One region of the Shewanella livingstonensis genome, then DNA from elsewhere that is predicted to be linked to it. Evidence: riboswitches for the same ligand, from Rfam matches in the RefSeq annotation. Region 1 holds a riboswitch; each other region holds the start of a gene.
What was found. A riboswitch is a leader RNA that binds a small molecule or an ion and turns the genes downstream of it on or off. The one in region 1 is predicted to bind cobalamin.

Region 2: linked by a shared signal. The riboswitch ahead of EGC82_RS06025 (ABC transporter ATP-binding protein) and the one ahead of EGC82_RS11340 (ABC transporter ATP-binding protein) in region 1 are both predicted to bind cobalamin.
Region 3: linked by a shared signal. The riboswitch ahead of EGC82_RS05785 (TonB-dependent receptor) and the one ahead of EGC82_RS11340 (ABC transporter ATP-binding protein) in region 1 are both predicted to bind cobalamin.

What each region holds. Positions count from the first base shown of each region.
Region 1 covers NZ_CP034015.1:2,646,362-2,648,640, reverse strand. Annotated here, with positions in the region: gene EGC82_RS11345 (ABC transporter permease) at 1-63, opposite strand, end outside; gene EGC82_RS11340 (ABC transporter ATP-binding protein) at 56-937, opposite strand; cobalamin riboswitch at 1,150-1,318, opposite strand; gene EGC82_RS11335 (sirohydrochlorin cobaltochelatase) at 1,997-2,279, shown strand, end outside.
Region 2 covers NZ_CP034015.1:1,392,943-1,395,221, forward strand. Annotated here, with positions in the region: gene EGC82_RS06020 (histidine phosphatase family protein) at 99-788, shown strand; cobalamin riboswitch at 1,086-1,206, shown strand; gene EGC82_RS06025 (ABC transporter ATP-binding protein) at 1,286-2,095, shown strand; gene EGC82_RS06030 (FecCD family ABC transporter permease) at 2,088-2,279, shown strand, end outside.
Region 3 covers NZ_CP034015.1:1,333,915-1,336,193, reverse strand. Annotated here, with positions in the region: gene EGC82_RS05785 (TonB-dependent receptor) at 1-1,130, opposite strand, end outside; cobalamin riboswitch at 1,273-1,486, opposite strand; gene EGC82_RS05780 (hypothetical protein) at 1,944-2,279, opposite strand, start outside.

The sequences.
Region 1 (2,279 bases):
CAACAGTTTCTTTCTAAGCACCATGGTTTCACGGTAATAAATCCCTACAACTCCACTAAGCATTTTTAACCAACCTTTGTCCTGTCATTTGTAAAAAGGCATCTTCAAGGGTTGTCTGTCTGATACTCACTGTTTCAGCTAATTCGGCTAATCGGTTCATGGCATGCCCACGGCTGGCAAAAAACTCTTGTCGACGATCTTGCCCTACTTCAAGTACATGAGAACCTAAATCTTGCTTTAATGTTTCTACATTACTGTCTGCAATAATTTTGCCACGATCGATAAAAATGACCCTACTGGCCATTCTTTCAGCTTCTTCTATATAATGAGTGGTGAGGAAAATGGTACAGTCGAATTCTTTATTTATTTTGGATAAAAAATCCCACATTTTACGTCGGCTATGAGGGTCGAGTCCTACCGTTGGTTCGTCAAGGAATAGAATTTTAGGATTGTGCATAAGCGCACGAGCTATGACGAGCTTACGTTTCATTCCGCCTGATAATTTCTCTGAAGGGATATCTCGGTGTTCTTCAAGTTCGGCGAAGGCTAAACTTTCGTTAATTCTATGTGTGAGTGCTTTGCCACGCATTTTATACAACAAACCGTGTACGGTAAGGTTTTCTACGGGGGTTAATTCTCGATCAATATTATTATGTTGCGGAACAACGCCAATTAACTGTTTTAATGCTAGTCGATCAGTACTATGTGCATGACCATCATATAAAATATCACCAGAATCGGGGGAGATTAGGCCTGTTAACATCTTAATTAACGTTGTTTTACCCGCACCATTAGGCCCTAAGAAAGCGCATATATCTCCACGATTAATGCAAAAACTTGCATTATCTACAGCTTTTCGTTTTCCAAAACTTCGATGTAAACTTTTACCTTCTAATACAGGAGTATTGATTGATAAAGGCACTTCTGAAGTTGACATAACATTATTTACTGGCATAAATTTTAATTATTCTTCAAAAAGAAGAAATCCTAAAACTGATGTTCCGGCCAAGAACGTTAAATTTTGCTGAAGAAGAAAAGGTATACTTCTTTCCCAGTAAAGGTGGTATTAAGGATATGTCTTTATAAATTAACATAATAATACCAATCTTACCTGAACTGTGATTCGGATAGGCCCGCCCGATATTCAGCTTTTTTGTTGATTAGGGTTCTCTGGCTTCTGATTTGTCTCTATGTATACGACTCATTTATAATATAAATCTAGGTACATAAAGGTAAACAGTTACAGTTGCGGGTACAGCCCAGAAATAACATCTGGTTCCCCCTCAAATTAGGGTTGAATGAGTATTAAATATTAAGACTCATTCAACAATCTGGCCAAATGGCAAATCAACTTCGCAAGTGTATTGAGATATAATGAGTAAAGCACTGTGATAATTAACAGCTTTTTTAGCAAGGTTATGGTTCTGTGATCTAAACCGTATTGGACAATGACCCAATCTCTATATATTCTCCCTTAAGTAGTGTACCTTAAATGGATATTGACCTGTTTCCCGGAAATCCCGCCATAACCAATTTGATTTCGACCTTCCCCCACGACCTTTAAATATCAACTCATATCTGTTAAAAACTGAGCTGTTATTTTAGCAATTATTAATGAATTTAATTTCATGCACCTTCTCAGCCTGAGCCTGTAGAGATTAGGGAGTAATGCGTTATTTAACTGTGTAAAAAAAATATTGATTATGGGGTTATTAACTGTTTCATTAAAACTCATATCACACAAAATATTGATAAAATATGAGATTATTAACACTAATTTTAATAAAGAACCATTTTTGCACATTACTTCTCATATTAATAAATAAATACTTGAGCCCTATGGCATAAACAATAACAATTAATATTGCATTCAATACTTCTAAATAAGTAGAGTGACCACGTCGAAATACCCGCTGATCATCTATTGTCAGTTAATTCATGCTGGAAGCCGAACAGGCTTATTAAGTTCTATTGATTTACAATATAAGGACCACATATGAAACGATTTAATAAGGTATTTGCTGTCATTATTGGTTCAACTTTACTCATCTCTAATAGTTACGCAGCGGAAAAAAATATGGATAACAAACCCCAAAACGCTATCGTTATAGCCGCTTTTGGTACCACTTATGATTCGACTCTTGCATCGCTACTTGATATAAAATCGTCAATGCAAACCAGGTATCCAAATACAGAAGTCAGACTTGCGTTTACCTCTAATTTTATCAGAAAAAAATGGCACAAAAGAGCAACAGATAAAACCTATATTGCAGAACATC
Region 2 (2,279 bases), 1.3 Mb from region 1:
TAGAATAGTTAATCCAAGTGATATCAAATTTGCCATTTGCTAGCCGTGTAAATTACTGTTTGATAATTATTTATTATATTTAGCAGAGGTTTATGTACATGAAACAAGCCAGGATAGTGTTTTTACGTCACGGTGAGTGCGAAGGCGGCGAAATAGCACGAGGCCAAATTGATGTACCATTAACGGCGCTGGGGCGCGAACAAATGCAGCGCGCCTTTACTTGCGTGCCGCAACCCATAAGCCAGCTATTTAGTTCGCCTTTAATACGTTGTCACCAGTTTGCACAGGCTTTGTCGCAACAGTTATCGGTACCGTTGCAAGTTTTACCAACCTTACAAGAGGTCAATTTTGGCGTGTGGGATGGCCAAGCATTTGATGAGATTTATCATGCAAGCCCAAGCCAATTTGATGCTTATTGGCAGGATCCATGGAAGGTTGAAAACACCCCCGAGAAGGGCGAAAGTGTGGTCGATTTTGCTGAGCGGGTGCAGCAGGGGTTAATGACAGTTGTCGACAGTTTGCAGCAAGTGTTGAATGAGGCAGATGAATCAATTCCTCAGGCATTGGTGGTAACTCATGGTGGTGTAATGAGATGTATTATGGGATATGTGCTTAATGCAGGCCAATGTAGCGGATTATTTGCTAACCTAGCGATCCCCTATGCTGCTATTATGGCGCTCGATGTTTATTGGCCTGACGGTGTTGATAATATTGATAGTTTTCAACCTGAGGTTGTGAATAATAAGGCCGCTAACGTGAGTTTTACACTACATTGGCCTAAGGCTTGATGATAATAAAACGGTGTTATAGCGTTATAAATTGAAGCATCGTCGCCTCGCCTATAATGTTATCGCTATTAGGCTATTATTTGCGTCATAATCATTGCACCGTCGTCGTTGCTTTATGACCATTTATCTAAGATATTATTTTAAATCCATTGTTTAAGATTATTATTTTAAAATTATAGCTTTAGGTTTGTAGTATTAAAACTGTCGTTTCAAGCTCGTAGTTTCAAGCTCGTAGTTTCAAGCTCGTAGTTTCAAGCTCGTAGTTTCAAAATCATAGCTTCAAAATTATAGTTTCAAAATCATAGTGCCTTTCAAGGTATTGGGAATTGGGATAAGCCCAAACTGTACCCGCAACTGTAAATGGACCTATTACCTATTGGTGCATAAGTCAGATACCAGCTTTGAATCGCCTCAATATCCATGCCTAAGCGGGTGACTTAGGGGAGTTATTAAATAGATGTATGTGTTAATTAATGAGACATGGCGAGGTAACTTACATGTCTGAATCTGTGTTAGATGTAAATCATCTTTTTTGGCAAGTTGATAATAAAACGATTCTGGCTGATATTCATTTCAGCCTACCTAAAGGGCAAATGCTAGGCTTAATTGGCCCTAATGGTGCGGGTAAGTCGAGCCTATTACGTTGTTTATATCGTTATATTGTGCCGACTAGCGGCGATATTGATATTTTTTCTCAATCTATCAGCGAGTTTTCATCTAAGTTACTAGCGCAAAATATTGCGGTGGTGCAACAAGATACGCCGCATTATTTTGACATGACAACCGAACAGTTAGTCACTATGGGACTAACACCGCATAAAGGCTTATTTGATCCTAATACTGCCCAAGATCGAGAGCGTGTATTAAGTGCATTGACCAAAGTAGGCTTGTATGAAAAAGCGCAACAACAATATGAACTGTTATCTGGCGGTGAGAAGCAACGTGCACTTATCGCTCGCGCTATTGTGCAGCAGCCGCATATTCTTATTTTAGATGAACCTACCAATCATTTAGATATTCGTTATCAAATTCAAATTCTTGAACTGGTTAAGTCATTAGGCATTAGCGTTATTGCGTCTATACATGATCTAAACTTAGCCAGCGCAATGTGCGACAAGTTATTACTACTCGACCAGGGACGTTTAATTGCAAAAGGCACCCCAACAGAGGTGTTAACCGAGCGGCAAATTAGCGAGGTGTTTGGCGTGTGCTGCGACATCAATGTGCATCCACAGCATGGTAAACCGTTAATCAGTTATTTTTATGGCTACCAAGCAAGCCAAAAAGGGTGTCCTAATAATGATTGATGCATCCCAACGCCGATATTATGTTTGCTTTAGTTTGTTAGTGTTTGCCACCCTACTTACGCCTATTTTTGCCGCGAGTTTTGGTGCCGCTAATATTCATCTTAATGACGTATTGATGATATTTAATACTTTATTAGGTGGCGACATGGCGAGTGCTATTAATGGCAGTGACCATGCGATTAAG
Region 3 (2,279 bases), 1.3 Mb from region 1:
GGCACTGATGCTTGCACATAGGCGCTCTTTTGTGTCTGTTCATTATTTCGTTGCGTATAAAGCGTATCGAAATCTGCTTCACCTTTACTCACATCAACACCGGCAACAAAATTTAAATCGCCATGTTCTAAATGGTAGTCAGCTGTGGCTTTAGGTGAAAAACTTAATAGATCCCGCTCAATACGCCCTGCACCACCAAACAATATACTCGTGGTTAATGTGTCTGAATAAGTTAAATCTGCGCCTAAGGCCCAAATATTATTCAGCTGGTATTGGTAACCACTGCGCAGTGCTGTGGTCATTTCATGAGTGTATTCACCCGCAGAAAAAGCCGCAACTTGGCGAGGGTCGGCTTCGTATTGCGCTAACGTTAGCGCGCCAGGCGCTTGACGATCATTATCAAAATAATTAACTTCTACATAAAAGTCTTCGGTATCAGTTTGATACTGTAAGCGACCTAAAATAGAGCCTGTTTCACTCTCATTATTATCGCGATAATTATCACTGTCTTTATAGCTTGCCGCTAGAAAATAACGCCATGCGTTGTTGATAGCACCTGAAATATCACCTTTAGCTTCGTAGGTATCAAAACTGCCACCACTGACTTGTAAACCTCCGCCGGTTTCAGTCGGTGCTTTGGTAATGATATTAATCACACCGCCAACAGCTTGGTCACCATACAACACCCCTGCGCTACCTGATAAAATCTCAACTCGCTCAATTAAATTAATTGGGATAGATTCAATGCTTGGCGCTGAAATATCAATATTATTCAGTCTGCGTCCATCAACTAAAATAAGTGTATTATTAGCCGCTTGTGATGCAGAAAAACCACGCATAGAAAATACAGTGCCCGAGTTATTATCCGACACCTGAATACCAGACTGTCCACGTAATAAATCGGTTAAATTGGTGGCCCCACTCATTTGAATATCAGCAGCATCAATAACATTAACATTGGCAGCAATATTTAAAGGGTTAGCAGCAGTACGGCCAATAACCACAATGGTTTCATCCATGGTGATTGCCGAAGAGGATGTAGTAGCGGGATCAGCCGCGATAGCATTAGCACTGACTACACTGAAGACAGCACTTAATAGCAGTGCGATTTTTGTTGGTTTAGTACCCATTTACCTTTAACTCCTGAAAGGAAAAATGGGGCAATAGCGCCGCAATATACATCACTGCAGTCGGCTTACTCAATAGACAGCGTCTATAGAACAAGCCGACAAGCGATGTCACATTACATTTCGAGATCTGCCCACCGAAATCATCGAAATCACCTTTAAGGCCGGTCTCCGGACTGAGGTTGTGGCGTTGCCCCTGGGGGCAACACACGCGAGTCGAGATGATTAACGCAACGCTGTTGCGTACCTGACTCTCACCAATCACCGTTGCGGGGGCAGTACCAGATTTGCACTGGTTTCCCGATTATCCAGCTGAGATCGATAGATCCACAACAAGCACCGTAAAGATTGACTAACTAACCTCAGCTCTCATTAAGAGTTGCGGTTAACTATTGAAATAACATGAGTTGAGGTTCAACTCATGATTGAAAATATGTGTTTGATTGGCCAACGCTAGCATTGCGTAGCACGTACTGTTTGACTATCGTTGCCATCATAAAATAATAGCGCGGCGATTATAACGGATCCACAGGGGAATTTGATACTCACAAAAGGTTAACTCACAGATAATTCAACTTATTGATGGTTTAACATATCGATTGATAATATTTAAGAGGCTCAGCAAGCACCTCAATACTGTGCAAAGTTTCGATGTGAGCATGTTTATACTAAATCTAGGGACTTAATCTAAGAACTAAATCTAAGGACTAAAGCTCAAAACTGACTATCTGAGCAAGAGCTAAGCACTTGAATATGGATGCTAAGATTCAGGATGCAAAACTAAGGTTCAAGATTAGGGCCAATACGAGAATTAAACTAGGGATGAGTCATGAAATCACGATAATTATCGATAGTGATGGGTACTGTATCTATCGTAAACACCGCTGTACGAATCGATTTATGAATTAAGTAGACATTTTCGTCATCACTTATTACCGTAAAATAGCCCATTTCACCTTGTGGACTGGTGATATAAGGCTCTTCAACTGCCGCTAAAGATTGATGAATATTAGGCATGCTGGTACAGCCTAATAAACCATGTACAGCCTCGAGCTCACCAACTTCAGAACGACCAAGCTGCTGATAAACAACTTGCCCTTGGCAATGCTCTTGATAGGTGGCAGCCATTGAATCTAAAAAACGTTCTGGCTC